DNA from 4 places in the Lysinibacillus sp. NPDC056220 genome. Region 1 is predicted to be linked to each of the others. Evidence: riboswitches for the same ligand, from Rfam matches in the RefSeq annotation. Region 1 holds a riboswitch; each other region holds the start of a gene.
The links. Region 1 has a riboswitch for cobalamin ahead of ACOZBY_RS20190 (FecCD family ABC transporter permease). Riboswitches for the same ligand answer to the same signal wherever they lie in the genome.
Positions count from the first base shown of each region.

Region 2: it holds a riboswitch for cobalamin, as region 1 does, so the genes downstream of both, mmgD (citrate synthase) here and ACOZBY_RS20190 (FecCD family ABC transporter permease) in region 1, are expected to answer to the same signal.
Region 3: it holds a riboswitch for cobalamin, as region 1 does, so the genes downstream of both, nikA (nickel ABC transporter substrate-binding protein) here and ACOZBY_RS20190 (FecCD family ABC transporter permease) in region 1, are expected to answer to the same signal.
Region 4: it holds a riboswitch for cobalamin, as region 1 does, so the genes downstream of both, ACOZBY_RS11725 (hypothetical protein) here and ACOZBY_RS20190 (FecCD family ABC transporter permease) in region 1, are expected to answer to the same signal.

Region 1 covers NZ_JBMOXD010000010.1:58,499-66,652, forward strand. The annotation lists gene ACOZBY_RS20165 (NADPH-dependent FMN reductase) at 1-254, shown strand, start outside; gene ACOZBY_RS20170 (ATP-binding protein) at 384-1,784, shown strand; gene ACOZBY_RS20175 (response regulator transcription factor) at 1,756-2,442, shown strand; gene ACOZBY_RS20180 (YdhK family protein) at 2,499-3,083, opposite strand; gene ACOZBY_RS20185 (biotin transporter BioY) at 3,200-3,796, opposite strand; cobalamin riboswitch at 3,951-4,140, shown strand; gene ACOZBY_RS20190 (FecCD family ABC transporter permease) at 4,336-5,382, shown strand; gene ACOZBY_RS20195 (ABC transporter ATP-binding protein) at 5,388-6,179, shown strand; gene ACOZBY_RS20200 (DMT family transporter) at 6,269-6,583, opposite strand; gene ACOZBY_RS20205 (DMT family transporter) at 6,583-6,936, opposite strand; gene ACOZBY_RS20210 (TetR family transcriptional regulator) at 7,008-7,589, opposite strand; gene ACOZBY_RS20215 (hypothetical protein) at 7,734-7,904, shown strand; gene ACOZBY_RS20220 (endonuclease Q family protein) at 7,975-8,154, shown strand, end outside.
Region 2 covers NZ_JBMOXD010000003.1:89,000-97,153, reverse strand. The annotation lists gene ACOZBY_RS10545 (enoyl-CoA hydratase-related protein) at 1-583, opposite strand, end outside; gene ACOZBY_RS10540 (acyl-CoA dehydrogenase family protein) at 594-2,288, opposite strand; gene prpB (methylisocitrate lyase) at 2,298-3,212, opposite strand; gene ACOZBY_RS10530 (bifunctional 2-methylcitrate dehydratase/aconitate hydratase) at 3,255-4,688, opposite strand; gene mmgD (citrate synthase) at 4,787-5,908, opposite strand; cobalamin riboswitch at 6,098-6,292, opposite strand; gene ACOZBY_RS10520 (NUDIX hydrolase) at 6,524-7,009, shown strand; gene ACOZBY_RS10515 (ABC transporter ATP-binding protein) at 7,057-7,875, opposite strand; gene ACOZBY_RS10510 (ABC transporter ATP-binding protein) at 7,878-8,154, opposite strand, start outside.
Region 3 covers NZ_JBMOXD010000003.1:82,401-88,367, reverse strand. The annotation lists gene ACOZBY_RS10505 (ABC transporter permease subunit) at 1-679, opposite strand, end outside; gene nikB (nickel ABC transporter permease) at 681-1,634, opposite strand; gene nikA (nickel ABC transporter substrate-binding protein) at 1,706-3,325, opposite strand; cobalamin riboswitch at 3,470-3,662, opposite strand; gene metE (5-methyltetrahydropteroyltriglutamate--homocysteine S-methyltransferase) at 3,783-5,967, opposite strand, start outside.
Region 4 covers NZ_JBMOXD010000003.1:335,799-343,952, reverse strand. The annotation lists gene ACOZBY_RS11770 (ABC transporter permease) at 1-149, shown strand, start outside; gene ACOZBY_RS11765 (ABC transporter permease) at 146-955, shown strand; gene ACOZBY_RS11760 (ATP-binding cassette domain-containing protein) at 948-1,694, shown strand; gene ACOZBY_RS11755 (ABC transporter ATP-binding protein) at 1,708-2,433, shown strand; gene ACOZBY_RS11750 (hypothetical protein) at 2,476-2,694, opposite strand; gene ACOZBY_RS11745 (hypothetical protein) at 2,722-2,868, opposite strand; gene ACOZBY_RS11740 (PH domain-containing protein) at 2,970-3,350, shown strand; gene ACOZBY_RS11735 (DUF4190 domain-containing protein) at 3,671-3,934, shown strand; gene ACOZBY_RS11730 (hypothetical protein) at 4,167-4,400, shown strand; cobalamin riboswitch at 5,113-5,296, shown strand; gene ACOZBY_RS11725 (hypothetical protein) at 5,529-6,287, shown strand; gene ACOZBY_RS11720 (GTP-binding protein) at 6,396-8,154, opposite strand, start outside.

The DNA.
Region 1 (8,154 bases):
TAATGATTGGCAAGCCATCTATTATAATGGGTGCATCTATGGGGAATTTAGGTACTGTTAAAGCACAATTACATCTGCGTGATATATTATTCTCACCTGGTATTAATTCACCATTACTAAGTGGTAATGATGTTTATATCGGTGCTGTGCATACTAAATTTGATGAAGAAGGTAATTTGACGGATGAGGGTACAGTGAAATTCTTAGATGTAGTCATCGATAATTTCTTAAACTGGTCAAAAAAATACATTTAATTTAAAACCTAACCCATAAGTTTATAGTATACTTATGGGTCTTTTTCTGTTTGGATCGAGTTTTTTTCTGCATGAAATCTTCATATTTTGCCGATATACTAGTAAGAAACTCTAAAATGGTGGTTACAGATGAGAAAATTATCACTAAAGCTAGGCATCATCTTTTTCATTACATTATTTTGTATTGAAACATTTATGATGTTTTTTTTACACGCCTCATTGACTAATTCTAGAGTCGAAGAAGAATTAGCAAGTTTGCAAGCGAGAGGAAACTCACATCGCACAATATTAGAACAGAACTTTAATAACGAAACATTAGCACATGTCGTCCTGATGGAATCGGAAGAATCTACAGATGTAGTGGTGACAGATGCTGAGGGGATCATTTTAGCCTCCTCGCAACTACATCCTGAAATCAAAGAGCTGATAAAGAAAATAGATGAGACTATTCCATACGAGGGAAAGATTCTACAAGATAACTGGCGAGAGGTAAAAGCTATTGCTACTATTAGTCCAATGAAAAGTGAGCAGACAACGATTGGCTATGTCTTTATGTTTCAAAATACAGACTCAATCCATGCTTTAATGAAACGTTTAAATAAACATTTTCTTATTGTGGGCATCGTCTCTGGTTTAGTAACCATTGCTGTCATCATTGTGTTATCTAGAAAACTTGCGGAACCATTAATTCAGATGAAAGAGGCCACTTTGAAAATGAGTAAAGGGGATTTTACTGTCGCTCTTTCTACAAATGGCAAAGATGAACTTGGAGATTTATCGAATGCCATTCAGCTACTATCCAATGAGTTAAATCATTTAAGGCAGGAACGCGAAGAGTTTTTATCTAGTATTGCCCATGAGCTTCGTACACCGATAACCTTTATTAAAGGCTATACCGATATTCTTTATAAACGTGATTTATCAGCGCAGGATCGACAAAAATATTTAGCCATTATACGGGAAGAGACAAATAGACTTTCTCGTTTAATAAAGGATTTATTTGATCTAGCTAAAATGGATGAAAACTCCTTTATAATTGAAAAACAAAATCTAGATTTACAGGCTTTTTTTACTGGCATTAAGGGGAAATTAAGCCCTGCTTTTCAAGAAAAAGATATCCACTTTGAGGTATGCTGTGAAAACGGCTTAACGTTATGGGCAGATGAGGCAAGATTAGAGCAAATAATAATCAATCTATTAAATAACGCATTGACCTATTGCGGACAGGGAGATACTACCACGGTAAATGTTAAGAAGGTCAATGGTGTTTTAACGATTATTATTCGTGATACAGGAAGAGGGATTCCCAACAAAGATTTACCGTTTATTTTTGAGCGCTTTTACCGTGTAGAAAAATCTAGAAGTCGTGCTTTAGGTGGCTCTGGATTAGGTCTTGCAATTGTTAAGGAACTCGTACAGGCCCATGGGGGAGAAGTGACGGTTAAAAGTGAACTAAATAAAGGGACTGTTTTTGAATTATCGTTTAAAGGAGTAGGAGCGGATGAAAACCATTTTATGCATAGACGATGAACCAAGAATGTTAGATTTATTGACTCTTTATTTAGAGCCCGTGTTTCATTGTAGAGCCATGTCGTCCATTCATGATGCGCTCATATATCTAGAGGAAGAGCATGTTGATTTAGTTCTTTTGGATATTATGATGCCAGAGATGGATGGATTTCAAGTGTGCCAAGAAATCAGGAAGTTTTGGCATGTACCTATCATCATGCTTACGGCAAAAGGAGAGCACTCGGATATTGTAAAAGGATTAAACATTGGGGCAGATGATTATATATTAAAACCTTTCGATGAGGAAGAGCTATTAGCACGTATACATGCTGTATTAAGGAGAACCAAAGTAGAAAACAAAGTCGTTGTCTTTGAGGGGTTACGCTTAGATAAAGAATCCTTTGAATTATATTTTCAACAAGAAGCCATCCCATTAACACCAAAAGAATTTTCCATGATGTCCTTATTTCTAGATTATCAAAATAAAGTATTTTCAAGGGAACATCTTATTAATACAGTTTGGGGATATCATGTATCCATTGAGGATCGCACTATCGATTCCCATGTCCGAAATTTACGTGAAAAATTAAGAAAAAGCGGTTTTCCTGCTGATGATTATTTGCAAACTGTTTGGGGAATCGGCTATAAATGGCATAAGTTTGCGGATCGAAAGCCTTGAGAACATAAAAACTAGAAAACAACCTCTGCCAAATCTATTGGGAGAGGTTGTTCGGATTATTGCGCTGTTAACTCATCTTCTGTTACCCATTTATGATTTTTCACTGTTTCACCATTCGTCGTAGAAATATAATCAACCATATAAACAGTGGTTGGTACAGCTTCTTCAATTCGGACAGTCGCGTTTTTCATTCCTGCCATATGAGTAGCAGTCGTTTTTACCTCTGTGTCAGAGGATAGAGGCGCTTCTCCTACATCAATTAATTCCTCATGGATAATCCATTTATGATTCTCTACACGTTCGCCACCAGATGTTGGATTATAAGAAATAATATAGGCTGTAGTTTTATAGGCACCAACAATTGTCGCTTCAGCACCTTTCATCCCTTCCATATGCCCATCTTTAATCAAAGCGGTACTTCCTACCGGAAATGTTGGATCTTCAGCCTTTTTTAATGTAGCTGGTACTTCTGCTGAGCTAGAATGGTTCATCGTGGAGTGATCCATTTCTGTTTGTTGCTCCGACTCTGGAGTATTATTTGAAGTTGATGAAGGCTCCGTTTTATCTTCAGAACAAGCTGATAAAGTTAGTAAAACAACTGCTAATAATAGTCCACCTGACCACCTTCGTTTGAATGTCATATGAGATTCTCCTTTCTATTTGCCCTTACTGTAACAAACAAATATGCAGAAAGGATGAACATTAACGATTACAAAAAACTTCTTTAGTCCATTAACTTAAGAAGTGGGTGTAAGCGTTATTGAATGGGTAAGATTTTCAATGTTTTTTGCAGTCGGTACGCTAAAAAACCAGCGAAAATAGCTAAAATAATATCTTTTGGAAGTGGGGGGATCATCCAGAGCCAAGCTAATCTATAGGAAAAACCCTCTGGCGCACTGGCCCATAGTTTGTATGCAATAAACAGCCAGTTGGTACCTATTAAATAATTGAGAGCAGTTGCCAAAAATGCCGCTAGAATATAGCTTTTTCTCGTACCACTTCGTTCTACCATTAATCCAGCCATATACGCTGCTAAAATAAAGGTAATAATGAATCCAAATGTGGGGCTTAATAGTTGACTAAAGCCTCCACCAAAGCGAGCAAAGACAGGGGCTCCTGCTAATCCAATGCACATATAAACTGTGCAGGCAAGCGCTCCCTTTCTACTACCCAAAATAAGTCCTGCTAAAATGGCAAAAAGGGTTTGGAGAGTAATCGGTACTCCTCCCACTGTCATAAAGGGTACAAAGGAAGTTATATTGGCGCCGATCATCATAAGGGTAGAAAATAATCCAATATATGCCATATCTACAGTTCTTAATTTTTGATGACTTTGATTTGTTGCTGTTGTCATGATTTCACCTCTTATTTCAGAGTACTTACCGATAGTGTAAAAAACTAAGTTTTTTGTGTCAACTTAATTTTTGTTCATTGTTAACTCAAGTATGCTGGAAATTCCTTGTAGACTAAGTATCTATAAAAATGTATGATAGAATCGTCATAATTTTATAACTTCACATACTATTGGTGTGACATTTGAAACAATGTCGCTTAAAAGGGAAATCGGTGGAAGTCCGATGCTGTCCCGCAACTGTAACGAGGAGTCCTATCATGTTTATTTGCCACTATTAAAATGGGAAGGCTAATTATAGGATGATGAATCGAAGCCAGGAGACCTGCCAATAAGTAATACCTGTAATGCCCACGAGGATGCAAGCAATTACGGACAATAGCTGGATTTTCTGACTTTGTTTATTCGAGGGTATTTTTGTGCATATTTTGCATGAAATGCCCTTTTTTTATTGAGTGCTAACTGAAGTAAGAGGATCTGGCCAAAATCATGCGAAAGTATATTTAATTGCTTCATTCATCATCTTAGTAGGAGTTTAATGAATGAATAAAAAATTTATGTTATTTTCTTTAGTGCTTCTTTTAGTATTAATCGTATCCATGACATTTGCTGTGATGGTAGGATCTGTTTCTGTGACGCCATTATATGTATGGAAAGTAATTCTTTCAAAATTACCCTTTATACAACACACAATAGAGCAGGATTGGAGTCGCTCACAGGAAATTATTATATGGCAAATAAGAGTACCCCGTGTCATCCTTGCGGCTATTGTTGGAGCGGGTTTAGCCATTGCAGGGGCAGCAATTCAGGCACTTGTAAGAAATTCCATTGCAGACCCGTACATATTAGGAATTTCTTCAGGAGCAGCAGTTGGAGCAACTTCAGTAATTATTTTAGGTGCTTTTTCATTTTTAGGTATTTACGCACTTTCTGTATCAGCTTTTATAGGGTCTTTGCTTGCGATTGGGTTAGTGTTTTTCTTATCGCGCGTAGGTGGCAGGGTCTCGATTTTTCGCTTGCTATTGGCAGGAATGGCAGTTTCCTTTATATTAACAGCCATTTCTAATTTTATATTAATGATGTCAAAGCAAGAGGGTGCATTAAAGGCCGTTATGTTTTGGATGTTAGGAAGCTTAGCTGGAGCTAAATGGAGTAATATTATTATTCCAGCTTCCATCTTTTTCATAGTGTTTGCCCTTTTATGGCTATTTTATCGAAATTTAAATTTGCTATTACTTGGGGAAGAGGCTGCTGTAACATTAGGAGTCAATCTTCAACAATTTCGCATACAGCTCATATTACTTGTCTCTCTTTTAACGGGGGTACTTGTAGCAGTCAGTGGTTCTATCGGATTTGTGGGATTAATTATTCCGCATATAGTACGGTTAATTGTCGGTTCTAACTATAAATATGTAATACCGGTCAGTGCTTTATTAGGAGGGATATTCTTAGTCTGGGCAGATGCTTTAGCTCGCATTATAATTGCCCCACAGGAGATGCCAATCGGTATTATTACAGCTTTCTGTGGGGGACCATTTTTCATTTGGTTGCTCCGTCGTAACAATTATTCTTTCGGTGAAGGAGATTAAGTTCCATGACATTAGAAGCAAAACAAGTATCATTCTCCATTTACGATCAGCAAATACTTCACGAGGTAAGTGTAAAAATAAAGAAAAAGCAATTTGTCGGGTTAATCGGCCCTAATGGTAGTGGGAAGTCGACCTTGCTTAAAAATATGTATCGTCTCCTAAAGCCGGAAAGTGGGACAGTCTTGTTAAATGAACAAGATATTTTAAAGCAATCTAGTAAAGCCATTGCTAAAAATTTAGCCGTTGTGAGTCAAGAAACACCTGTATTATTTGACTTTACTGTTGACGATTTAGTCAGTATGGGAAGGACTCCACATAAAAAGCTTTTAGAGCTTGATCAGGAACAGGATTTTCAAATTGTTAAAAATGCTCTCAAGCAAACGGGTATATTGCATCTCGCGAAACGAAGCTTTAGCTCACTTTCCGGTGGGGAAAAGAAGCGTGTCATGGTGGCAAGAGCACTTGCTCAGCAAGCACACGTACTTATATTAGATGAACCAACAAATCATTTAGATATTCAACATCAACTTCAGTTGATGGACTTAATTCAAACCTTACATCTAACAGTAGTAGCCGCTTTGCATGACTTGAATATCGCCGCAATGTACTGTGATCAAATTTATGTTTTACAGCGTGGACGCATTGTTTGTCATGGTACACCAGAAGAAGTGCTTACACCATCATTACTGCAAGAAGTATTTGGAGTATTTGCAGATATTCAAACACATACACTGACGGGTAAACCGTATCTTACATATGTCCCTGAACAATTTGCAAGAAGGACCAACCCTATTTAGTAATCACAATTGTCTTGCCTCAATCATTTAACATCATCTAAATAAAAAGGGCGCCACTTCATTAAGAGGGCGCCCTTTGTAATCAAATATCAAGATACTGCTTTTAAACCTGCAACTCCAATGATAATTGCAACGATACTGATGATTCGTGCAAGGTTTTTAGATTCCCCAAAGAACATAATATTGACAAGCACGGCACCTACAGTTCCAATACCAACCCAAACAACATAGGCGATACTTAATTGTAAATAATTGAAGGAAGCATATAAAAGTGCAAAAGATAAACCAAAGCCTCCGATGTATAATAATAAATTTCGGACGGTTTTATGTTGACTATAAAAGCGTAAACCAATGACACCGACTATTTCCGCCACTGCTGCTAATATAACGAATACCCAGCCCATTATGCATCCACTCCTTTTGTCGTACTAGGATCTTTCGATGGATTATCCGCCAATTTTAGGCCAATAACGCCCAACACTAAAATAACCATAAATATCCCCTTAATCGCATTAAAGTCACCATTGAAAATAAAAATATCCATTAAGGTCGTTCCGATTGCACCTGCTCCAGCGAAAATTGCATAGACAGTACCAGTAGGAAGTTTTTCACAAGCCTTTGATAAGAAGTGAAAATCAATAGCGATAATAGATACAATAATGATCCAATGCCACCATGAATTTGCTACATTAAAACCGAATATCCAGAACAATTCAAATAAACTTGTTAGTCCTACATACATCCATTCTTTTTGCATAAATAAATTCCTTTCATAGTAAAATATTATGACTGACATTCAGTCATTTTTGAGGTAAAAGAGAACGCCACTTATGCGTGACGTAGGCCAAGTGCATGATATAAAAAGTCTAGAAGCTCAAGTTTAAGCAGTTGCATGGTTTCATCCTTACTATCGTCAAACAAATAAATTTGTTCGGCAGCAGATTCAATTAGCCCAATGATAAGCTTGGCTGAACGTGATGGGTTAATGGAATCTCGTATGACTCCTTGCTGTTGAGCCGTTAATAAGAAATTACTCATCCAATGATAGTAGGGTGAATAGATGTTTTCCCATTCTTTCAAATGCTCAGTTTGTGCAATACCCGCATAAATAAGTGCAACGATATCTCCATATTCTTTCGTAATTAAGAAAATCATTTCAACCACTTCTTCAAGCTGCTGTTCAAAGGGTTTATGATCTGAAACTCCTTCTTCGACAGTCGCTATAATGCGCTCTACCATATTTTTTGCAATAGCAGGCATAACTGAAAGGCGCGATGGGAAATAAAGATAAAATGTTCCTTGTGCAATACCAGCGGCCTTTACGATATCTGAAACCTTTGTTTTTTCAATACCTTTTTCTCGAAATACTTCAATGGCTGCTTGAATAATTTTTTCTTCCTTTGACATGATATCCCTCACTTTTGCCATCTTTATTAGTATGTTACAGGAGAGAAAAATGAATGTCAACGAAAAATGACTGATAGTCAGTCATTTTTTAGGTAAGTATAGTTGTTTTAAATTCGGGGAACTTTATATTTGAAAGGATTGATGACAATGGAAGACATTAAATTTGCACAATTAGATTCACAGCAACTTGCGAAAATTAATGAACTGGAGAAAAAAATGGGTGTCACATTAGTTGCCTATGATTCATCATCTACACCCCCACACAGCTCTGGGGCTTATGAGGAAAATAATAGCACAACCAATAATCATCCATCATAATAAAATTGTGAAATGCCTTGCAGTCATGTAAGGTATTTTCGTTTAAGTAGCGCTTAAGGAGTGAATGAACATGAAAGAATTCTATGCTGATTTACATATTCATATTGGTCGTACAGCCAAAGGGCGTGCCGTGAAAATTACTGGCAGTAAAACGTTGACATTAGCCCGTATATTGGAGACTGCTAGTGCAAGAAAGGGACTGGACATCATTGGTATTATTGATTGCCATTCGCCCGAGGTAATAGAAGAA
Region 2 (8,154 bases), on a different contig from region 1:
CAGCTTTAGCCGTCGTCAAAAGTTCCTCAGGTTCTGTTACGAGTTGAATAATACCTAGCTGTAATGCCTCGTCTGCACTCAGTTGTTTACTTGTTAAAATTAATTGGAGCGCTGTTGCTTGATTCGTCATTCTGCTAAGTCGTTGAGTCCCCCCGAATGTTGGGAGTAGCCCAAGCTTTAATTCTGGTAAGCCGAGAATGGCTTGATTCGAAGCAATTCGGAAATGACATCCTAACGCTAGTTCAAGCCCTCCTCCAAGAGCCGGTCCATTAATGGCAGCAATAACTGGTTTTTTCATGGCTTCTACTTCATCGCATAGCGCTTGCCCTGCTTGAGCCATTTGCAATGCTTTTTCCTGTTGGCCAAAGGCTGAAACAAACTCCTTTATATCAGCCCCAGCGACAAAAAATCGGCCAGTGCCTGTAATAATAATGGCACTTGTGTCTTCATCCTCTGCTAGCTCTTGGAAAATGAGACGTAGGTTTTCAATAGTGGCTGATGACAAAGTGTTTGCAGGTGGATGATTTAAATGAATAATTGAAATAGAATCCTCTTTACTAACGTTGACAAATGTATCGATCATGCTGCTCCTCCTAACTAATCATTTTTGGGTTGTCAATGAATGTTCTCGCAAGTGCCCGTTTTTTCATAAAGAGATTTTGCTGTAGCGGAATATTTAATTGTCGAATGTTATTTAGCAAGCTTACTCGTTTTTGTTCATTGCTTTCAGCGGCCGTAATGATAGTAATCGCACTTTCTTCTATTTTGCGGTAACCCTCCTGGCATAATATGTCAGTCATTAATTGTTTTGTTTGGACATGTGCAGTTTTTTTCGACCTGAGCCAGGCTGATTCCATGACATACGTTTCCATGGCCATATCCGCCAACAAACGCATAAATTCTTGCTCCTGTTCGAGTTGAATTTGTGCATTTGCAATGACATGAATAGCTAGTTGCATTAAATGCTTGGAGAGAAGGATGTAATGGTGATTTTTTTCTAATGGTTGAGCGTGAATAAAATCACCCTCTATTGCAGTTGTTTGTACATATTTTTTCCACAGCATTTTAGCCATTGTGAGGCGATTGATTTCATTTGTACCCTCGAAAATACGGTTAATTCTTGCGTCTCGATACAAACGTTCCACTTCATAATCTTGCATATAGCCATATCCACCATGTATTTGAACAGCTTCATCAGCTATTCTTCCAAGTGCTTCGGAACAATGTACTTTATGAAGTGCGCATTCCAGAGCAAATTCAGATATTTTCTGAACTATCGTTTCATTGCTTGCTGATGCAATAGCCTCATCAACTTTCCCAGCCGTTCGGTATGCACCGCTTTCTGCTCCATAAATCAGAACGGCCATGTCAGCAAGCTTTTCCTGTATCAATGTAAAGTCAACGATAGGTCGTTCAAATTGTTTCCGTCCCTTCCCATAATTCACGGCTATTTGAAATGCTTGTTTGGCCGTTCCTATATTAGAAAAGGCAAGCTTTAGACGTGCCATATTCAAAATGTTCATAGCGACTATATGTCCTTTGCCAACCTCTCCAAGAACACAATTGATTGGCACAATAACATCTTCTAAAATGAGCGTGGCCGTTGAAGAGCCTTTAATGCCCATCTTCTCTTCTTCCTGACCCACGGATACTCCTTTAATGGAACGTTCGACAATCAACGCAGTCATCCCCCTATTCGTCTGGGCAAATACAACGAAGACGTCTGCTAGCTGAGCATTGGTAATCCATTGCTTTTCTCCATTTACTAGCCATGCTTTCCCGTCTTCTGTTAATCTAGCATTCGTTTTGGGGCGCAGTGCATCAGAACCCGCTTCGGACTCTGTAAGGGCGTAAGCTCCAATCCATTCTCCAGAAGCCAACTTTGGTAAGTATTTCAGCTTTTGCTCCTCATTTCCAAAATAGATATAGGGTAATGTGCCCACCCCTGCATGAATATTGTAGGAGACACTAAAAGAACCCCCAAAACCCATTTTTTCTGCTACCAGACCAGAAATTTTTTTATTGAGCTCAAGTCCTCCATAAGCTTCGGGTATTTCAATGGCCAGTAATCCAAGATCACCTGCTTTTTGGAACAATTGTCGGGTGATCTCATATTGTTGCTGTTCAATGGATGAGATATTCGGTGAGACATCCTGTTTAATGAAGAGCTCAGCAGTTTTTGCAATGAGCTCTTCTTCATCGTGGAAATCCTCAGGTGTAAAGATCGTCATGTTGTTTTTTAGTCGATCCATATAAGCCCTCCTTGAAAGAAAGTGGAGAAAAGCCATTTACCTCTCCTACTTTATTTCCTCCTTCGGTAAGATGGTTTTTGCTAATTCACTATCTAAATCCTCGAATTTATAATAGGAAATCGTTTCATACAATTCGCTTCTTGTTTGCATATCCTCAATTGCTTCTTGTTGTGTTCCAGTATTTTTTATTAATTCAAATACGCGCTCGTATGCTTTTGCTGCAACTCTCATAGATGTAACGGGATAAATGACCATCGAGTAACCCATTTTTTCAAATTCCTTAGCGGTATAATAAGGAGTTTGACCGAATTCAGTCATATTGGCTAATAAGGGGGCATCTAACTCATTGGCAAATTGTTTAAACTCTTTTTCAGTTTGTAATGCCTCTGGAAAAATAACATCTGCACCAGCAGTAACATATGCTTTGGCTCTTAGTATAGCCTGCTCTAAGCCTTCAACAGACCTTGCATCCGTGCGAGCAACAATCATTAATGTAGGGGCTATTTGTTTAATCATTTTTATTTTTTGAATCATTTCCTCCTTTGGAACAAGAGTTTTGCCATTTAAATGTCCACACTTTTTAGGAAGATTTTGGTCCTCTAGCTGTACGGCAGCAACCCCTGCCTCTAGCATTTCACGAGCAGTACGGGCAACATTTAATACGCCACCAAAGCCCGTATCAATGTCCACTAGCATCGGTAAATTTGTAGCCCGAATAATATCACTAGCACGCTGGGCTATCTCATTTGAATAAATCATCCCTAAGTCTGGTAAACCTCTACTCGCTGTATAAGCGGCACCAGAAAGATATAATGCCTCAAAGCCAACTTTTTTAGCCATCAAACCAGCCATTGCATCATGTACCCCTGGTATTTGCAAAATAGCTGAACGAGCGATATGAGCTTTAAATTGTTCAGCTAATTGTTTTTGTGTCTTTGCTTCTTGGACAATCCATGTCATTTTTAAATACCTCCTCTTTATTGCGTTCGGAATCCATCTAAATTAAATAAATAGATTAACAAATTCATGAACAGCAATTTGTTCAAGCAGCTCTTTATTTACACAAACATCGTTTATTTTATTGAGTTGTTTTTGAGCATAATGCGTACGAAGGTTTTGCTGGAATTTATCAATAATCTGAGGGAATGCTTCCTCACGGCGGAAACGATGTCCTAAAGGATATTCACACTCAATTAGCTCAGTTGATGTACCATCTTTGTAATAAACTTGAACAGCGTTCGCAATGGATCGTTTATCAGGGTCTAAATAGTCGATTGTATATTGGCCTTTTTCCACAACAACCATTTTATTACGCAAGTCATCGATTCGTGGATCTGCCGCCACCTCATCTTCATAGTGATTTGCGGTAATGTCACCATAAATAAGACCAATCGCTGTAATATATTGAAGGCAGTGATCTCGATCTGCAGGATTGTGAAGAGGCCCTTCTTTATCGATAATTCGCATGGCTGATTCATGTGTTGTAATTTCTATGCGGTCAATATCAGCTAGGCGATTTTTTACTTCAGCATGCAAATGAACGGCACATTCTGCAGCCGTTTGAGCATGAAACTCTGCAGGATATGAAACTTTAAAGAGGACATTTTCCATAACATAAGATGCAAGTGGTCTCGCAAGCTTTAATTCTTGCTTATGAAAGAGCACATCTTGGAATCCCCAGCCTGGTGCAGATAATGCAGTTGCATAGCCCATTTCCCCTTTCACAGCCATCATTGCTAGTTGTACGGCCCTGCTTGTAGCATCGCCAGCAGCCCATGATTTTCTTGATCCCGTATTAGGAGCATGTCGATAGGTTCTTAAACTTGAATTATCAATCCAAGCATTTGATAAAGCATTGACAATCTCTTGATGAGTGCCCCCTAAAGCCTTTGTAACAACAGCTGTTGTCGCTATTTTGACAAATAAAACGTGATCTAAGCCAACACGATTTAAGCTATTTTCGAGTGCAAGTATTCCTTGTATTTCATGGGCTTGAATCATCATTTCTAAAACATCTTTCATTTGGAGAGGCTCTTGCCCTTCTGCAACACGTACACGACTCAAATAATCAGCTACAGCTAAAATACCACCAAGATTATCAGAAGGATGCCCCCATTCTGCCGCCAACCATGTATCGTTATAATCCAACCAACGGATCATACAACCGATATTAAAGGCACCTTTAACTGGATCAAGGACATAGGATGTTCCTGGAATACGAGTACCATTTGGAACGACTGTACCTGGTACTACAGGACCTAGAAGTTTTGTACATTCAGGATATTGTAAAGCTAAAATGCCACAACCTAACGTATCCAATAAAACATATCGAGCCGTTTCGTAAGCTTCTTCGCTCGTAATCTTTGTGTTTAATACGTAATCCGCAATATCAATAAGAAGCTGGTCTGTCATCGTTTTTTCATTCGTTTTAATCATCTATAACTTCCTTTCAAGGTATGCATTTGATATACTAGTATGCTGATGGGCATTGGTCAGAATGTCCATCAGCTCTATGGCGAGTTGTTAAAACTTGATTATACCGACAATTCTTCAAGGTTATGACGCTCGCCTATATAATGAACACGAGGTCTAAATAATCGATTATTGTCATGTTGTTCGATCACATGTGCACATAAACCGATCGTTCGAGAGCCAAAGAAAATAGGCGTATATAATTCAATTGGTAAGCCCAGCATGTAGTACACGGGCGCAGCATAATAATCTAAATTTGGATACAAGCCTTTTTCCTCCACCATCACTTTTTCACCGGCTTCGCACATGTGATATAAGCAGTCATCCCCTTGCTCCAAGCATAATTTATACAAAGCTTCTTTCATGATCTGCGCTCTTGGGTCCATTTTTTTCATATAGACACGATGGCCAAAGCCCATTATTTTATCTTTATTTTTGAGCTTGTTTTTCAGCATCGCTTCAAAGCCCTCCACAGTCTTAGCTTCAAGCAGCATATACATGACTGCCTCGTTCGCCCCACCATGCAAATTTCCTTTCAATGATGCGACAGCACCAGTTAGAGCACCATACAGATCGGATTGTGTGGAGGCAATAACACGAGCAGCAAAGGTCGAATTCGGCATTTCATGTTCACTATATAAAACAAGTGATTGGTCAAAAATTCCCTCTTCTAATGGTGTTGGTTTTCTTCCAGTAATCATGTAATAAAAATTAGCACTATAAGAAAGCTGACTATCCGGTTCTACAACATCTTGACCATTTAATACACGGTAGCTATTCGCAACGATGTTGGGCATTCCACCTAAAAGTCGATATGCTCGTGTTACATTCATTACAGTCGAACGATCATGGATGTGCTGATCATACCCTGCTAACGCTGAAATTCCAGTTCGAAGGCCGTCCATCGCATGTGTCCCATTTGGTAATAAGTTGAAAATTTGAACAAGCTCTTGTGGAACGTGATAGTTTTCTTTCAATTTATCCTGTACGTCAGCTTGTTGCTCAGTAGTTGGTAGGTTTCCGTGCAATAATAAATGGACAATATCTAAATAGGCGTATCGCTGAGATAGTTCAATCAAATCATAGCCACCTATAACAATTTGACTGCCTACTACGTCTAAGAAAGACAGTTTTGTTTCCGCAGCAATAACTCCATCAAGACCTGGTGAATACGTTAACTCCATAGATTACAACCCCTTTGTTTAATCATTCTTGTAAGCGTTACCATTCAAACTCGAAAGAACAACAAAAAAACAACTTCTATCCTTTAGAAGTTGTTAATCTACAAAAGTATGACAGAACAAAAAACAGTGAACTTACATCCATTCACAATCATCATACAGTAGCTAACACCTCCCTATCCTCGTAGGTCAATTGATGCTTATTTAGTGGCAGGTCTCCTGACTTATCATCAACATTCCTATAACACCTTCCCGTTTTGAAGAACAAAACAGTGGTCTCGTTATGGAACTCCTACATACAGTTGCGGGACAGTGTTGGACTCACACCAACTTCCCTTTTAATCAAATGGAATCAAACCCATTTGAACCACCAAAATTTAGCATATTCAATTTGTCTTTTCACCTTAACATAGAGGTTTCCAAACAATCAATATAGGTAAAATTCAGAAAAGACTGATTATAAAAAGCTATTTTTCATTTTTGACGAACTATTCTGCATATTTAAGCATTATTTCGCTCAAAAAAAGATTGTTAATCAATCCCAATGGAGCTATATTTATGAAGTCTGCTTTAAAAAAGCGATTTGTTTTGCATTACGATGAAACGAGGAGTGACGGGATGGGCTATATAACTGAATTAAGAAAGCTTATCGGTAATAGACCAATTATAAGCGTTGGTTCGACAGTTCTTGTTGTTAATGATGATAAGAAAATACTCTTTCAACATCGTTCAGATACGTTGGATTGGGGATTACCTGGCGGTTCAATGGAAATAAACGAAACATTAGAGCAGGTTGCTGCTCGTGAACTTTATGAGGAAACTGGTCTCGTGGCTAAAGAGTTTGAGTTTATCGGTGTTTTTTCAGGACCTGATTATTACTACTGTTATCCGAATGGCGATGAAATCTATACAGTCATTCACCTTTATAGAGCTAAACATGTAAGGGGTGTATTGGAAATGAAGGATGGTGAGAGCTTAAGCCTCACTTATTTCAGTAAGGAAGAACTTCCGAGTAATATGGAACAGAGGACGGTCGCTCTCTTAAACAACCTAGAGGGCAAAATATGGGGGTTCGAAAGCTCCTTTACGAAGCTTTCCAAATAACAATGTAAGAATTTTAATAAGGACTTTCTTCGCAAAGACATTTCAGATCATTCCAAACTAGTATTCTTGTGAATTCTTTCGCGAGGGTGACTGGGCAAAATCGCGTTGTATAGCTCAAGTGATGCGGAATGCTTAAATGGTTCACCTTTCATGATTTCCTCTACTAGCTGACCATTTTGCATGACGAGGATGCGATCTGAAATAAAGCGTGTAGCCTGTAAGTCATGAGAAATGAAAATGTATGCAAGTTGCAAATCCTTTTGTAGTGTCTGTAGTAATTGAATGATTTGTTTTCGCAAAATCATATCTAAACTACTAATGGCTTCATCTAAAACAATTAATTTTGGATGTAAGGCAAGCGCTCTTGCAATGTTCACACGCTGTTGTTGTCCCCCACTAAGCTGGGAAGGATACTTTTCGGCAATAGATTTTTCTAACTCTACATGATTAAGTAATTCCTTTACCTTATAGTGTCTCTCAGCTGAGCTATAATGCTCGAAATTTAGGTACGGTTCCTCTAAAATTTGAAAAATAGTGTGCTTTGGATTTAATGAATGATAGCTATTTTGGAAGACTGCTTGTAAATCTCTCCGTATCATTTTTTTCTGTTGGCTAGTGGCATCATAAAGATTAACCCCTTGAAATAGAACCTCACCGGCTGTTGGCCTTTCCATTCCTAATATAATTCGGCCCAATGTACTTTTTCCTGAGCCACTTTGTCCAACAATGCCTAAGCATTCCCCCTCCTGAAGTGAAAATGATACTTTCTGTAATACAGGAGCATCCTGTCTTCGCTTGAATATGAACGGTCTATGTGCATAGTTCTTCTCAATATTTCTCACTTCTAGTAGCTTCAATTTTTTCACCTCTAAAACATCATTCGGGATTGTAATAGTTTCTTTGTATAAGGATGCTGTGGTGCATCAAAAAAATCATAGACATTCGCTTGTTCAATTAGTTCCCCCTTATACATCACGGCTACATCATCAGCTAGTTCAGCAATAACGCCTAAATCATGCGTCACAAGAAGTATGGCTGCCTGTGTTTCCAGGCGAATCCGATCAAATAATGTCAATACCTGTTTTTGGTTGACTGTATCAAGAGCTGTCGTTGGCTCATCAGCTATGTATACCGAGGCTTGAATT
Region 3 (5,967 bases), on a different contig from region 1:
CCATCATTCCCCACTCAGGAGTGGGAGCCTGCACGCCAAGCCCTATAAAGGAAAAGCCTGCAATCTCTAAAATAACCTTTCCCATATCTAATGCAACAATCGTTACAATAGGAGGCCAAACATGAGGGAGATAGTGACGAATAATTAATTTCACACCTGTAGTACCGCTTATTCTTGCCGCTAGAATAAAATCCTTTTCATTCATGCCGATAAATAAACTTCGAATTAGTCTTGAATAATAAATAAGCTGTGTCAAAATAAGTGCGATTAACACATTTTTTAAGCTTGGCCCTAATACACCTAAAAGCCCAAATGCTAGTACAAGTGTTGGAAAAGCTAATAAAATATCGCATATCCGAATAAATAGCGCATCTATTATACCTCTTTTTAAAGAGACCCATGCGCCCAACAGGATCGCTACTACAATAGCAACTATTTGTATGACGAGCGCCGCACCTAAAGAATACCGAATCCCTAAAAGCAATCGTGAGAAGACACATCTTCCTAATTGGTCTGTTCCTAATGGATAGTCCCATGAAGGTGCTAAAAATTTCTTAGAAATATCGACTGCTAAAGGGTCATGAGGCATCATGATTGGGGCAAACAGTCCTAGTAAACCAATGATGATTAGTATAGTGAGACTCATAAATCTTCTCATATGTATACGTTCTAAGTTCACTTTACTCTCTCCTATTCTTCATCATCAGATGAGGATCCAATAAACGATGCAATACATCTGTGCCTAGATTGGCGAGCACATAGATGACAGCGATCACCAACACATAGCATTGTACAACGGGGTAATCACGATTCGTTATGGATTCTATTAAATATCTACCGAGTCCAGGCCAACTAAATACTTGCTCTACAATGACAGCCCCACCTAGCAAATTTCCGAGTGTCATCCCTAACAAAGTTGATATCGGTATGGCAGCATTCCTCCCCACGTGTCGGATGAGAATGACCGATTTTTTTAAGCCTCTAAGCTGTGCATATTTTACATAGGGCTGCTCGTATTCTTCAATGATGGCAGAGCGGATAAACTGTGAGAACAATCCGATTGTAGGTAAAGCTAATGTGAAAGCTGGTAAAACTAAATGTGCTCCTGAACCTTTTCCATTCGTCGGAAAAATCCCAAGTTTTAAACTGAATAGATAAAGTAGGATAAACCCTAACCAAAATGTTGGAATGGAAACACTTAGGACTGTAAATAATCGAATGATTTTATCGATAAAGGAATGCTTATATAATGCGCTCACAACCCCTAATGGAATACTAAAGGTTAAAATAAGGATAAATGCTACTAAAGCTAATTCGATGGTAGCGGGTAGCTTAGCAAATAGCTCATCACCAACGGGTAATTTACTAACAAAAGATGTCCCAAAGTCTAGCTGTAAAACGCCTTTTACCCATAGCAGATATTGCATGATAAAAGGCTTATCTGTCCCTAATTCTTCTCGTAAAGCTTGTATAGCCTCTGGTGTTGGGGCTATTCTTGCAAGTCGAAGAATGACCTCTGCTGGTTCTACTGGTACGAAACGAATAAACACAAAGGTCAGAATAGATACGCCTACTAATACAAATGGAAGTGTGAGAATTCTTTTTACACAAAACATCCAAGTCGATTCGTACATGTCGTCACTTCCTATTTCATCCGATGATAAAAAGAGAGTTGTCCTGGTTCGACACACTCTCTCTTTCATACTTAGTTTTCTTTATCCATTTGTGCATATGGAATGTCATACTCAGAAGCACGTGGTGCAAAATCCTTCATATATGGTTGATAAATAACTTGATTCGTTTCATACGATATTGGATAGAACAATGCTTGTTTGTGGAACATTGTTAAAATATCCGTGTATAGCTGCACGCGTTCTTCTTCATCGGTCCCGACTAATAATTGATGTATGTTAGTATCGATTTCTTGAGTATTTGGTAAGCCTAATTTTGCTTCATAAACACCACTAGCATTTGGTGTAGCTGATTCATTTGCAAAGCTATGTGGATCAGTCGGCGGTCCATTAGTTCGCCAGAAGTTAATATCAACCTGATCATCCATTAATTTTTGCAGACCGACCATCACATCGGCGCCTTCAATATTTAACTGTACGCCTATTTTCGCTAGCTCGCCCTGCATTAACTCTGCCATAGGTTTTTGAATGGCATCAGTAGCAATATAGATTAAATCTAATGTAAGGGGTTGACCATTTTTTGAACGAATTTTTTCACCCTTCTGTAGCGTCCATCCCGCTTCATCTAGCAATTTCTGTGCTTTTTCAGGATTATATATAATGGGGGCTAAATCAATATTGGCATATGGAATTGCTTCCCAAAATAGCGTGTTAGCCACTTTTTCTGTACCATGTGTAATGCTTTCTACCATTTGTTCCTTATTGATAGCATATTGCATTGCTTGTCGAACCTTTAGCTCAGCTAACGGTCCAGACTGTGTATTGAACAGTAATGCTTTTGTAGACAGTGGCTCAGATGTAGCTGTTTTATATTTGCCACTATCTCTTAAATACGTATAGTTATCTAAGCTAATAACCCCTCGCCCATAAATGACATCTAATTCTTCATTTTCAAAGGCTAACGAAATGGATTCCGAATTTGGGATGATTTTAACCTTTATTTTATCTACGAGAGGCTTTTCTCCCCAATAATGTTCATTACGGCTAAATAAAGCATATTCATCTTTTTTATAGTCGGTTAAAACCCATGGCCCTGTGCCAATAGCTGATTGAATGGAATCATTTGTCTTATCGCCGTCTGGGAAGCCATTATCCCCTAAAAAACGGAATGGTCTGACAAAGGCTAATTCGTTTAACACAGGGTAATACGGTTCGTCTAATTGCAAACGTATTGTTGATTCATCTACTTTGACGACCTCTTTTATATGGTTGACCATGCCCATCCAAGAATGCATGTCACGATTCGCTAATACCGCATCAAAATTGCGAATCACATTATCAGCATTAAAGGCAGTCCCATCCGAATAGTTAACATCCTTGCGTAAATGGAACGTATAAGCAGTTTTATCCTCTGAGATGACCCAGCTTTCTGCTAGCTTTGGCGTAATTGTCCCATCATCGTTATACGCCACTAAAGATTCATAAACCATTGCTTGAGCAGTCATCTGATTTGGTAAATATGTATGGGGGTTTAATGGGCCTACATCTAATGGCCAACCAATCGTAATCATTTTTTCATCTGTCTGTTCAGTTGATGCTGAGTTTCCTTTGTCTTTTTCCGTGCTTGTACAACCTGCAAGAAAACTGAAGGTCAAAACAAGCATGTAAGGCAGTAAATACTTCGTCCATCTCATTTTTTATCTCCTATCTCTATTCCCTGTTCATATCTACAAATTGAATAGAAAGAAGGCATAAAAAAACCTTATTCTACAAGAATAAGGACAGATAAACCTACAATACGTAAGCTACCATCCATCTCCCTATCTTTCGTAGATCATCAATGAATCTTCTTACAAGCAGGCATTCTGGCTTATGAATCATCATTTTGCTTCACCTTCCCAAGAAAAAACTCAGTGGTCATCGAAACAAAACTCCTCATTTACAGCTGCGGGACAGCATGGGATTTACACCCATTTTCCTTTTAATCGAACGAAAAATAATTTCATTCAAACTTGTAATGCAATATTTGAAATTAGTAATAAACATAACATGCTCAAATGTTCACGTCAATTTTATTTTCTGAATATAATAAACAGATACAAAAAGACCAGGCAGATAACCTGATCTTTGCTTAACTCCTTTTATCTCTCGTTATCTCGATATAGATTCCTTCACCTCCTGACGCAATAGTTTGGTAGCAGCCACCATATTAGCTAAAGCCGCTATTGTTTCTGGCTCTTTCCTTGTTTTTAAGCCACAGTCCGGATTAATCCAAAATTGATGTTTGTCTAAAACTTGTAAACTATCTCTCATGATGGCTAACATTTCTCCCTCACTCGGCACACGTGGACTATGAATATCGTATACACCTAATCCAATCCCTTTTGTATAAGGATGCACTTGAAGTGAAGAAATAAGCTCTCCATGGCTTCGTGATGTTTCAATAGAAATCACATCAGCATCTAGCGCACTAATGGGTTCTATGAAATCGTTAAATTCGCAGTAACACATATGTGTATGAATTTGTGTTGTATCTTTTACACTCGAGGTAGCAAGTTTGAAGGCATTGATTGCCCAGTCTAGGTAAGCCCCCCAATTTTCTTTACGAAGAGGTAGCCCTTCTCTTAGTGCTGGTTCATCCACTTGAATAATGGAGATACCTGCCGTTTCTAGTGCTTTCACTTCCTTACAAAGTGCTAAAGCAATTTGATAGGCCACATCTTTCCGAGAAATATCATCACGTACAAAGGACCAATTTAAAATGGTCACTGGCCCTGTCAGCATCCCTTTGACAAAGCGCTTCGTTAAGCTTTGGGCATACGCTGACTCTTTCACGGTAATGGATGAAGTCCATTCAACATCTCCATAAATAATCGGAGGCTTCACACAGCGAGAACCATACGAAACCACCCATGCTTTTTCAGTAAAGGCAAAGCCCGTCAGTTTTTCACCGAAATACTCGACCATGTCTGTCCGTTCAAATTCTCCATGAACCAGTACATCTATATCCATATCCTCCTGCAAGTGAATCCAGCGCTTTGTTTCCAGTTCAATAAATGCTTCATAGTCTGTATTCGATATTTGTTTCTTTCGCCAAGCATTCCGATTTCTCTTCACCTCATCAGATTGAGGAAAGCTACCGATTGTTGTTGTAGGGAATAGTGGTAAGGCTAACGCCTGCTGCTGTAATTTTTGACGTTGACTAAAATCACTATGTCGCTCAAAATCCTTTGTGGAGACGGATTGAACGGCTTGCTGGATCATCTTATTTTGACGAATCGGATGATTTTTTAGTGCTTCAATGGCTTTCATACTTTCTGAGAAATTATGACGTCGAGTTCCGTTTTGACCCTTTCTATATTTAGTTAGCTCAGTAATCTCTTCGATTTTTTCATCGGCAAACGCCAGTGCTTGTTTGAGAACAGGGTCCAACTTCTTTTCAAATGAAGTAGATATTGGTACATGTTGCAGGTTACTTGAAGGTTGAATCCACAATTCCTTAGCATCACTTAGTTTTTCAATTGCTTGAATCATGGCATTCGCTTCCGCTAGGTTTGAACGCCATATATCACGACCATTGACCACCCCAATGGCTAAAACTTTATCTGGAGGGAAACCATATTGTCGAAGTGACTCCATATTCCCTTTATAGCCATGTACAAAATCTAAGCCAAATCCTTGTACAGGCAGTGTAATTAATGTTTCATAGGAGCATAATGCTTCAAAGTATGTTTGTAGCATTAGTTTTGCTGCTGGAACTGTCATCATCAATTGAGCATAGATTTCTTGAACTAGCTTCAGTTCTGCTGAGTCAAGTGTCGTCACTAAAGATGGCTCCTCTATTTGAATCCATTCGGCACCTGCATCTACTAATTCTTGAATAATCTGAGCATAGAGAGGTATTAAAGCTAATAAGTATTCGACCTGCGTTAATTTATTGTAGCCCTTAGTGAGCTTATAAAATGTATAGGGGCCAATAAGTGTCGGCTTCGCCATAATACCGAACGCTTCCTTTGCCTCTAAAAAGTCGGCTAATACCTTATTTTCTGTTAGCTGCAACGGTTGTCCTTCATACTCAGGAACAATGTAGTGATAGTTGGTATTAAACCATTTGGTCATTTCACTAGCTACTGCTGAATGATTTCCTCTCGCTACACTGTAGTAGGTATGTAAATCTACCCTTCCACCTTGCCAGTTAAAGCGCTTCGGTACTAAGCCGAACATTAAGGCAGTATCCAACATTCTATCGTACAATGTGAAATCTCCTACTGTCACCACATCTATGCCGAGTTGTAGCTGCTTTTCAATTCTTGATAAACGAATACTTTTTAGTGTA
Region 4 (8,154 bases), on a different contig from region 1:
TTTTGGTAAAATCCGTCATGCTCAAAGATTTCCCCGTTTTGATGGGGGCTATTTTAATCATAGGCGTGGTCGTGGTCATCTGTTTATTCGTCATTGACATACTGATGATTGGTTTGAACCCTCGATTAAGAAGAGGGGGCTTTGTATGAGAAAACAGCGATATCCGATTTTTTGGCTTGTGCTTCTAGCTCTTATTTTTACAACGACTATTTTTTCTTCATTATTAGCTCCTTTTGAGCCTAATGTAATGGATATGAATCAAATTTATCAAGCACCTAATGCCACACATTTATTAGGGACTGACCAGTTGGGTAGAGATGTTCTTTCTCGCTTATTGGTGGGGGGGAAGGTGACGCTATTTATTGCCATTGTATCGGTCGTCCTATCTAGCATAATTGGTATCATATATGGGGGCATAAGTGGTTATTTTGGTGGTGCCATTGATGCAGTAATGATGCGTATTCTCGAAGCCTTTTTAACAATTCCTTCATTGGTCATCGTGCTAGCTCTACAGGCAATGATGCAGGGCAGTATGTGGCATATGGCGATGGTGATGGGTATCACGGGATGGTTTGTGACAGCTCGTATCGTCCGCTCAGAGTTTATCCGATTAAAGGAGCAAGAGTTTGTGCAGATGGCGAAAATGTTCCGCACGCCGTTGTGGAAAATTCTCTTTGGCCATTTATTACGTAATTGTATGCCTGCGATATTTGTGGTAACCATTTTTAATTTTGCTGGGGCTATTTTTACCGAAGTTTCCTTAAGCTTTTTAGGAATTGGTGTCCCACCAGCTACTCCATCATGGGGAACAATGCTGTACACAGCGCAAAATGATTTACTTGTGGGGGCTTGGTGGATGGGTCTTTTCCCTGGACTGTTAATCTTTATAACGATTTTATGTGTGCAAGTTATTGGAGGTACTTTCAAACAAGGAGGGAACCGAACGCATGTTTAAAGTTGACAATTTGGCTGTTCAATTAGACGGCAAATCCCTTATTCAAGGCTTGACTTTTACTGTACCTAAAGGTCAAATTACCGCTATCATTGGCGAGAGTGGCAGCGGCAAAAGTACGACCCTTTCAGCTCTGCTTGGGATGCTACCAGCACGAGCAACTATGGAGGGTTCCGTTGTATTTAATGAAAGAAATGTCATGACAATGTCAGAACCGGAGCGTGTGAAGCTACGCAAAAAGCACTTTTTTACCATTTTTCAGGATGCAATGAATAGTTTTTCACCCACCCAAAAAATAAAGCATCAACTCTATAGGTTGACCGCTTCGAGGCTAGGGCAAAAGGAAGAGGAATTTTTAGATAAAATCACAGCCGTTTTAAAGGAGTTAAACCTACCTAAGGATGTGTTAAATCGCTATCCATTTGAGCTTTCAGGTGGCATGCTACAACGCTGCATGCTTGCCTGCGCCTTCTATCATGAACCAGACGTTTTGATGGCGGATGAACCAACCTCTGCTCTAGATATGCTCCATCAACAAGAATTTATCAAATTGCTAAAAAATCTCCATGCCCGCTTAGGGACGACGATACTATTGATTACGCATGATTTAGGAGTTGCTAAGATGGCTGATTCTATTCTGGTGATGAAAAATGGCGAAATAGTAGAAAGTGGGAGAATGTCTGAAATTTTTAAGGAGCCCAAGCATCCATTTACGAAGCGGCTTGTCGCTCATCATTTTTAGGAGGCGGTTGATATTGTTGCTCCATGTAAATCATGTTAGTAAAAGCTATCGAGCAGGACAGCAAGTATTACAGAATATAAACCTAACCGTGGGAAAAGGTGAAATCGTAGGACTCGTAGGAGAAAGCGGCAGTGGGAAAAGTACTTTAGCCAAAGTGATAATGCAGCTAGAAAAGCCTGAAAAAGGGGCGGTGTTTTTTGAAAATCAATTGATGACGAAGCAAAATCGCTCGCATTTTTATGAGAACTGCCAAATCATTTTTCAAAATGCTACGGCTGCCTTAAATCCAGTATGGACCGTCAAGGAATTGTTACGTGAGCCTCTAATGGCAGCACATAAGTCTTTGACTGATCGCGAACTACAGATAATGCTAGAAAAAGTGATGCTCCCAACCGATATATTAGAAGCCCTGCCATCTGAGCTAAGTGGAGGGGAGCGACAACGGGTTAATTTACTAAGGTCGATTTTAGTCGAACCCCAACTATTAGTTTGTGATGAAATTGTTTCGAGTTTAGATCGCTTGATTCAACGAGAAATGATAGATTTATTAATAACTTTAAAAAAAGAAAAAAACATGGCCATTTTATTTATATCGCACGACTTAAAGGCGGTTTCTTATTTGTGTGATCGTATTTATGTCATGAAGTCGGGTAAAATTGTCGATGAGAGCCATAAAGGCGAAGGTGGCTTTGCTTTTACAGACCGATATGCGCAAATGCTGTTTCAAGCCGTAGTATGATTAATCCAAAAACACTTTCCTTATTTGAATGGAAAGTGTTTTTTATTCTTGCAGCAATGATCTAAGTGGGGCAATCAAATCTTCAGAGATGCTATAAATCGTATGGGTATCCTTCACGTTCATCAACGTTCCCTTTTGACCCATTTCCCCTACCCATAGATGGAAGCCATATATATCCACTACTTGTACATCATATGGAGGGGTAGCCATATTAACAATTTCCTTATTTCTCACAGCAGTAGTAATGACTTCATGGAACATTTCAAGAGACTCTTCATCCTCATATTCTTAGATAAAATCAGTATTCACAGTGTCAAATCCTTCGCCGTTAGAAATGCTGACCTTCGCCAATTTGCCCACTGCTAGCTCTTTATCCGTACAGCCTAAAACAACTGTAGCTAGGAGGGACATGATAATAAATAGAAATGCTCGCAATGAACCCCCTCCTTACAGAAAAAATAATACCAAAACTTGGAGTCGTAGCCCGGTTCTCTTCATAATATATTAAACAAACAAAAGCTGAAAGGGGATAAAGAATGGGCTTATTTGATGGATTAATCGGCAATGCAAGCGAGGTGAATTTTGAAAAATTACAGGAGGAGGTCAAAGATTTATTAATTCCAAACGAAACCATCAAAAATGCCTATAAAATTATTAGAGACATATTTATTTTTACGAATAAACGATTAATCCTCATTGATAAGCAAGGAGTTACTGGTAAGAAAACGGAATACCATTCGATCCCCTATAAAAATATTATTCATTTTTCAGTAGAAACGGCTGGTACATTTGATTTAGACGCAGAGCTAAAAATATGGGTATCAGGCAGTTCGCTACCTATCCAAAAAAGCTTCAATAAGGCGACCAATATTTATAAAGTGCAAAGTGTTTTAGCGCAGTATGTTTTAGTCTCGTAATAATGAAATAAAGCCACAATCACGAATCACATACAAAGCCCGCATAGATGCGAGGCTTTTTTGGCTGTGCTTAGAAAGGGGGAATAGGGATGGGGAAATTACTATGTGAGGGGTGTATGCTGTCGCCCCGTTCCAATTAGGGAGCAAGCGCACAGAGCTTAGAAATTAGCAAAGAAATGCTGACTGGTTCTCCCTTACGCATAACCTTTTATATTGTAAAATAATAGATATATTTCAATAATATTGATAGAATTCAATGGATGGAACTGTTTTTTGAAGAAGTGTTATTCGTAACATTAGATTGTTGGGGGGTAATGGAAATGGTTGAAAAAATTGAAATGAATAATAAATCTATCATTTCATTAACGCTTGGTATTCTTTCTATCATCGTACCATTTATTGGATTAGTTCTTGGGATTTTCGGAGTAGTTTTATCAAGAATGTCAACAAAGGAAATTGCTAAAAGCAATGAAAATGGCAGAGGTTTGGCAATTTCTGGTTTAATTTGTAGCGTGATCGGGATTATCATTCAAACCTTTGCAGTATTGTCTATTATCCTTTTTTATTCAATTACTGGTGCTTAGCTTAGTATTTGACCTTAGAAAATACCGTTTTAAGTTGGACGGGAAGAGGAAAAGTGGAAATGGCCATGAGTCAGGATACCAGCCTGTTACGAATACACACCATAAACCTCTTTTTTTGTGTTGAAAATGCATGACCTTCCCAAGCCCCCTGTTTTTAAGATTTTGCTCAAAGCTTTTTTCTTTTTGAAGAATAATAGTTATACACATTACTATTTGTAAAGATGGTGAAACGATGGAACAGATGCTAAAGGAAATAATGTCTCCAAGTCATCAATATAAAGTTCAAATTATAAAACGGAGAGATGGTCTTTTTACAACAGACGTATATATGTGGCAAGAAGACTGCGGATATGAATTTTGGAGTCCTATTAAAAAAGGATTGAGTTTGATTGAGACTGAGGAAGTAGCCGTAACCGTAGCCATTGAACAATTAAGACAATACTCTGGTGAAGTTATTACTCTTTAGTTACATCACTCAACGCTGTCAGATGTAGCGAGAATCGTTGAATCGCGTAGTTGTGCGTATAGGTTTGTCTGAGGTGCGTTTATAGGTTGTTTATGTTAGTATTTCAAAATGATGCAAGTGTCTTATCCCGATTTAACTCGCGGTTTTGCGTTAAAAAAATGAGCGCAGGAATCCCCTGCCCTCGTAACTCATTTTATCAAATATTACATAACTAATAACCTAAATTAAAAGTGTCGTAAATCCTTTTTTAAAAGCCGTTAATCATTCGCTAAAATTTATTCTCATGCGAGTATATACGTCGAATAATAGATGAAGGTGATACGGATGTTAAAAAGAAGATATTCGGTAAAGGACGTATTAGGACAAAACATTAACTAGTTTCGCTGATTTAATATGTGAAAAAGACGACCATTTTGCTGATTCGTTGGAAAAGACCAGAACGTATAGCGGTAAAGAAATTGAAGCTATTAAGTATTATGCTGCGTAGAAAATCCGAGGGGATTTCGAAAGAGATGACCCGCATGAAGCTGAGGAAGTATCATACCATCAAAGTAAATAGGAAGACATGTTGTCAGAATTTCAGAGTTTGTAAGATTAAGTGAAGAAATGGTTTGGAAAATATTGTGATATTTGACTTTAGAAATCCACTACTTTACAATTGATTTTAGTAATCTAATAGGAATGTGGAGTACACCCGATTCCTATGACAATTGAATAGCGTGTAGTAATAGGTGTAAATTGCGTGCAATTTGCTTAAAAGGGAAGTCGGTGTGAATCCGACACTGTCCCGCAACTGTAAATGTGAGCGACTTTTCAGCAACCACTGTCAAATGATGGGAAGGGGAAAAGTGGCGATGACCATGAGTCAGGATACCTGCCTGTTATGAGTACACACCATAAACCTACGAGGAATAGGAGGTGGCATGTTGACAAAACAGAATGCTCTGTTCGTCACAGTACGTCAAACGCCCAAAGTTCATGAAAGGGTTCATTTTCGAACTCCTTCACATTTACTTAGGGTTTGTTTGGCATTGTGTGATGAATCACATTAAAGCGAAGGATTTCCTCAAACATAGAAGGAAGTCCTTTTTGTTTTGAAAATATGTACGCAAAGGGGATGCACATAGGATGAATATTCATGAAACGATAACACAGGAAACGCCTTTTGTAGATATGACCATTTGTAAGCAGCCAAGGACAGAAATTGCTAAAAAAGCGAAAACAAGAATGGTGGTTGAATCACTGATTGATCAATTATTAGCAACGAAGCTGATTCGCAACAACCGCTTTTTTGAGCGAATTTTATATAATAAAGACATTATTTGGATAAGAAATGGTGAGGTAGAAGGCCATCTTTTTGCTCTGGCAACGTTAACGGATCAACTGAAAACGAAGACGAATAGCTTTATGATGTATATGCCGACGAACCCTATTATATATGAGGTGAACGGGGAGCCGTATCACTTAATTACACGCATTGATTCAACACGAGCAAAGCCTAACCTTGATCGCCTTTCACAAGAGCCCAATCCCGTGTTAAGCGCTGCACGTGTCAATGATTTACTATGCTCCATTGTTATACGTTTTTATGAAACTTATATAAATGATTTAATGGAAATTTCTCATCAGGATCAACTAATCGCATTCGCGCAGCAGGAATATAAACAATTTCTGGATGCGGTTCAGGAGTTAAATGGTGATCACTTAAATTGGCATCCACGAGGGAACGGCCATGAGCTATTGTTAACATTAATTGATCAACTACAAATATTAAAAAGTCAGCCTGGTAAAGTTTTAATCGACTTCACTAATACGCAGGGCTATGTGGTGGTTGAACCTGCTTATCAGGTCCATAAGCCCTCAAAGAAAGCTGTCGGTGCGATATGAAAACAAGCCCTCCATGAAGCGGAGGGCTTGTTTTATTTATGCCAGCGTATCATGCTTCATCTGAGGCTATTAGCCTAACACACCGTCCTTGCAAATACTTTACTTGACTTATCCCTGACAGTGCATGGCTGCTTGAGCCTCTTGCCAAGGGACAGTATAGCCTTTGCCTTTAGCGCAAAAAATGCTGGAAGAACTGTATTCAGGGTCCGCATTTTTATCATAGCCTATCTGGCCTATTACTTCTTCTGCATTATGACACACATCATAGCCATCAAATTGGAGGGTAAGTGAGCCTTTCCCATTGGTATAGGCAGCAAAGATTGTGCTATAGCTCATAAAGGTTGCTACAGGTGCACGTCCTGTCAAAACAACGTCAGTTTCGGTGAGGTCTGGGTCGTCGAATGTGCCGGCAGCCTGTTGAATGTCAGTCATCATACGGCCAATAAAATCATTGGAAGCTTTCATTTTAAAGCGATAATATGGCTCAAGCAGGATGTTCTGTGCTTGTTCTAGTCCTTGACGTAGTGCTCGGAAAGTAGCTTCTCGGAAATCACCACCAGAGGTATGCTCATTGTGACCACGCCCCGTTAATAGCGTAAAATGAATATCTGTGACGGCGTAGCCTGTGAGTAAGCCGTGATGATCACGCTCAAACAAGTGCTTCTCAACGAGACGCTGGTTGCCCACTGATAAATCATCGGCATGACAGGCATTACTAAAGGTAATTCCTGCTCCGCGTTCATTAGGCTCCATTAATAAATGAACCTCTGCATAATGCTTGAGTGGCTCAAAATGACCGTAGCCTGTAACGGTTGTCCCAATTGTCTCCATATATAATATTTGCGGCTCTCCAAAAGAAATGTGTAATGCAAAACGTTTCAATAACACGTCAATCAGGACTTCTAACTGAATGACACCCATTATGTGCACATGGATTTCCTGAAATTTTTCCTGCCACACGACACGCAATGACGGCTCCTCGGCCTCTAGTAAACGGAAAATCCTTAATACTTCTTTTATATGTTGCTCACCCTCATATTGAACTTTTGCCTGTAATGTAGGGACAAGCTCATAGGGCAGTGATAGCAATTTACTGCCAATTCGATCCCCAATATTTGCCTGACTGAGCCCTTTAACAGCGAAGATTTCACCAGCCTCAACTTGCTGAACAGTTTCAAATCGACTGCCGTTATATAGGCGAATTTCTGTTACTTTTTCTGTGATATCTCCAAATGTAAATTCATCCCGAATATGTAACTTGCCTGTAAGGGCCTTGATGAACGTTAAACGTTGATGTCCATCATGGCGTATTTTAAAGACCTCTCCTTGAAAAGGTGCTTCTGGCTCGAAGTGAGTACCCGTTAGGAATGGAAGTTGAGCAATAAATTCCTCAATGCCTTCATCCTTCAACGCAGAACCTATAAAACAAGGAAAGGCATCCTCATTTTTAATCATCGTTTGTAGTCTAGTCATGCATTGGCGATGTTCCAATGTTTCATTCAAAAAGTTATCTAGCAGTTCTTCATCACGCTCTGCCAGCCATTCCATAATCGTGCTTGAAACATAGTTTTCCTGCAGTGGTTCATCTATGAGGATTACATGTTCTGAGAAATCCTTATGCAGCTGAGTCATAACAGCTCTCACATCTGCTCCGTCACGATCTATTTTATTAATAAAAAAGAGTGTAGGGACATGATAGTTCCGTAAAAGCTGCCATACAGTTTCTGTATGACCCTGTATACCCTCTACAGCACTAATAATAATGATGGCATAATCCATGACCCGAATGGCACGCTCCATCTCAGGGGAGAAATCGACATGCCCTGGTGTATCGATCAGCGTATATGTATCGTCGCCGATAGTCATG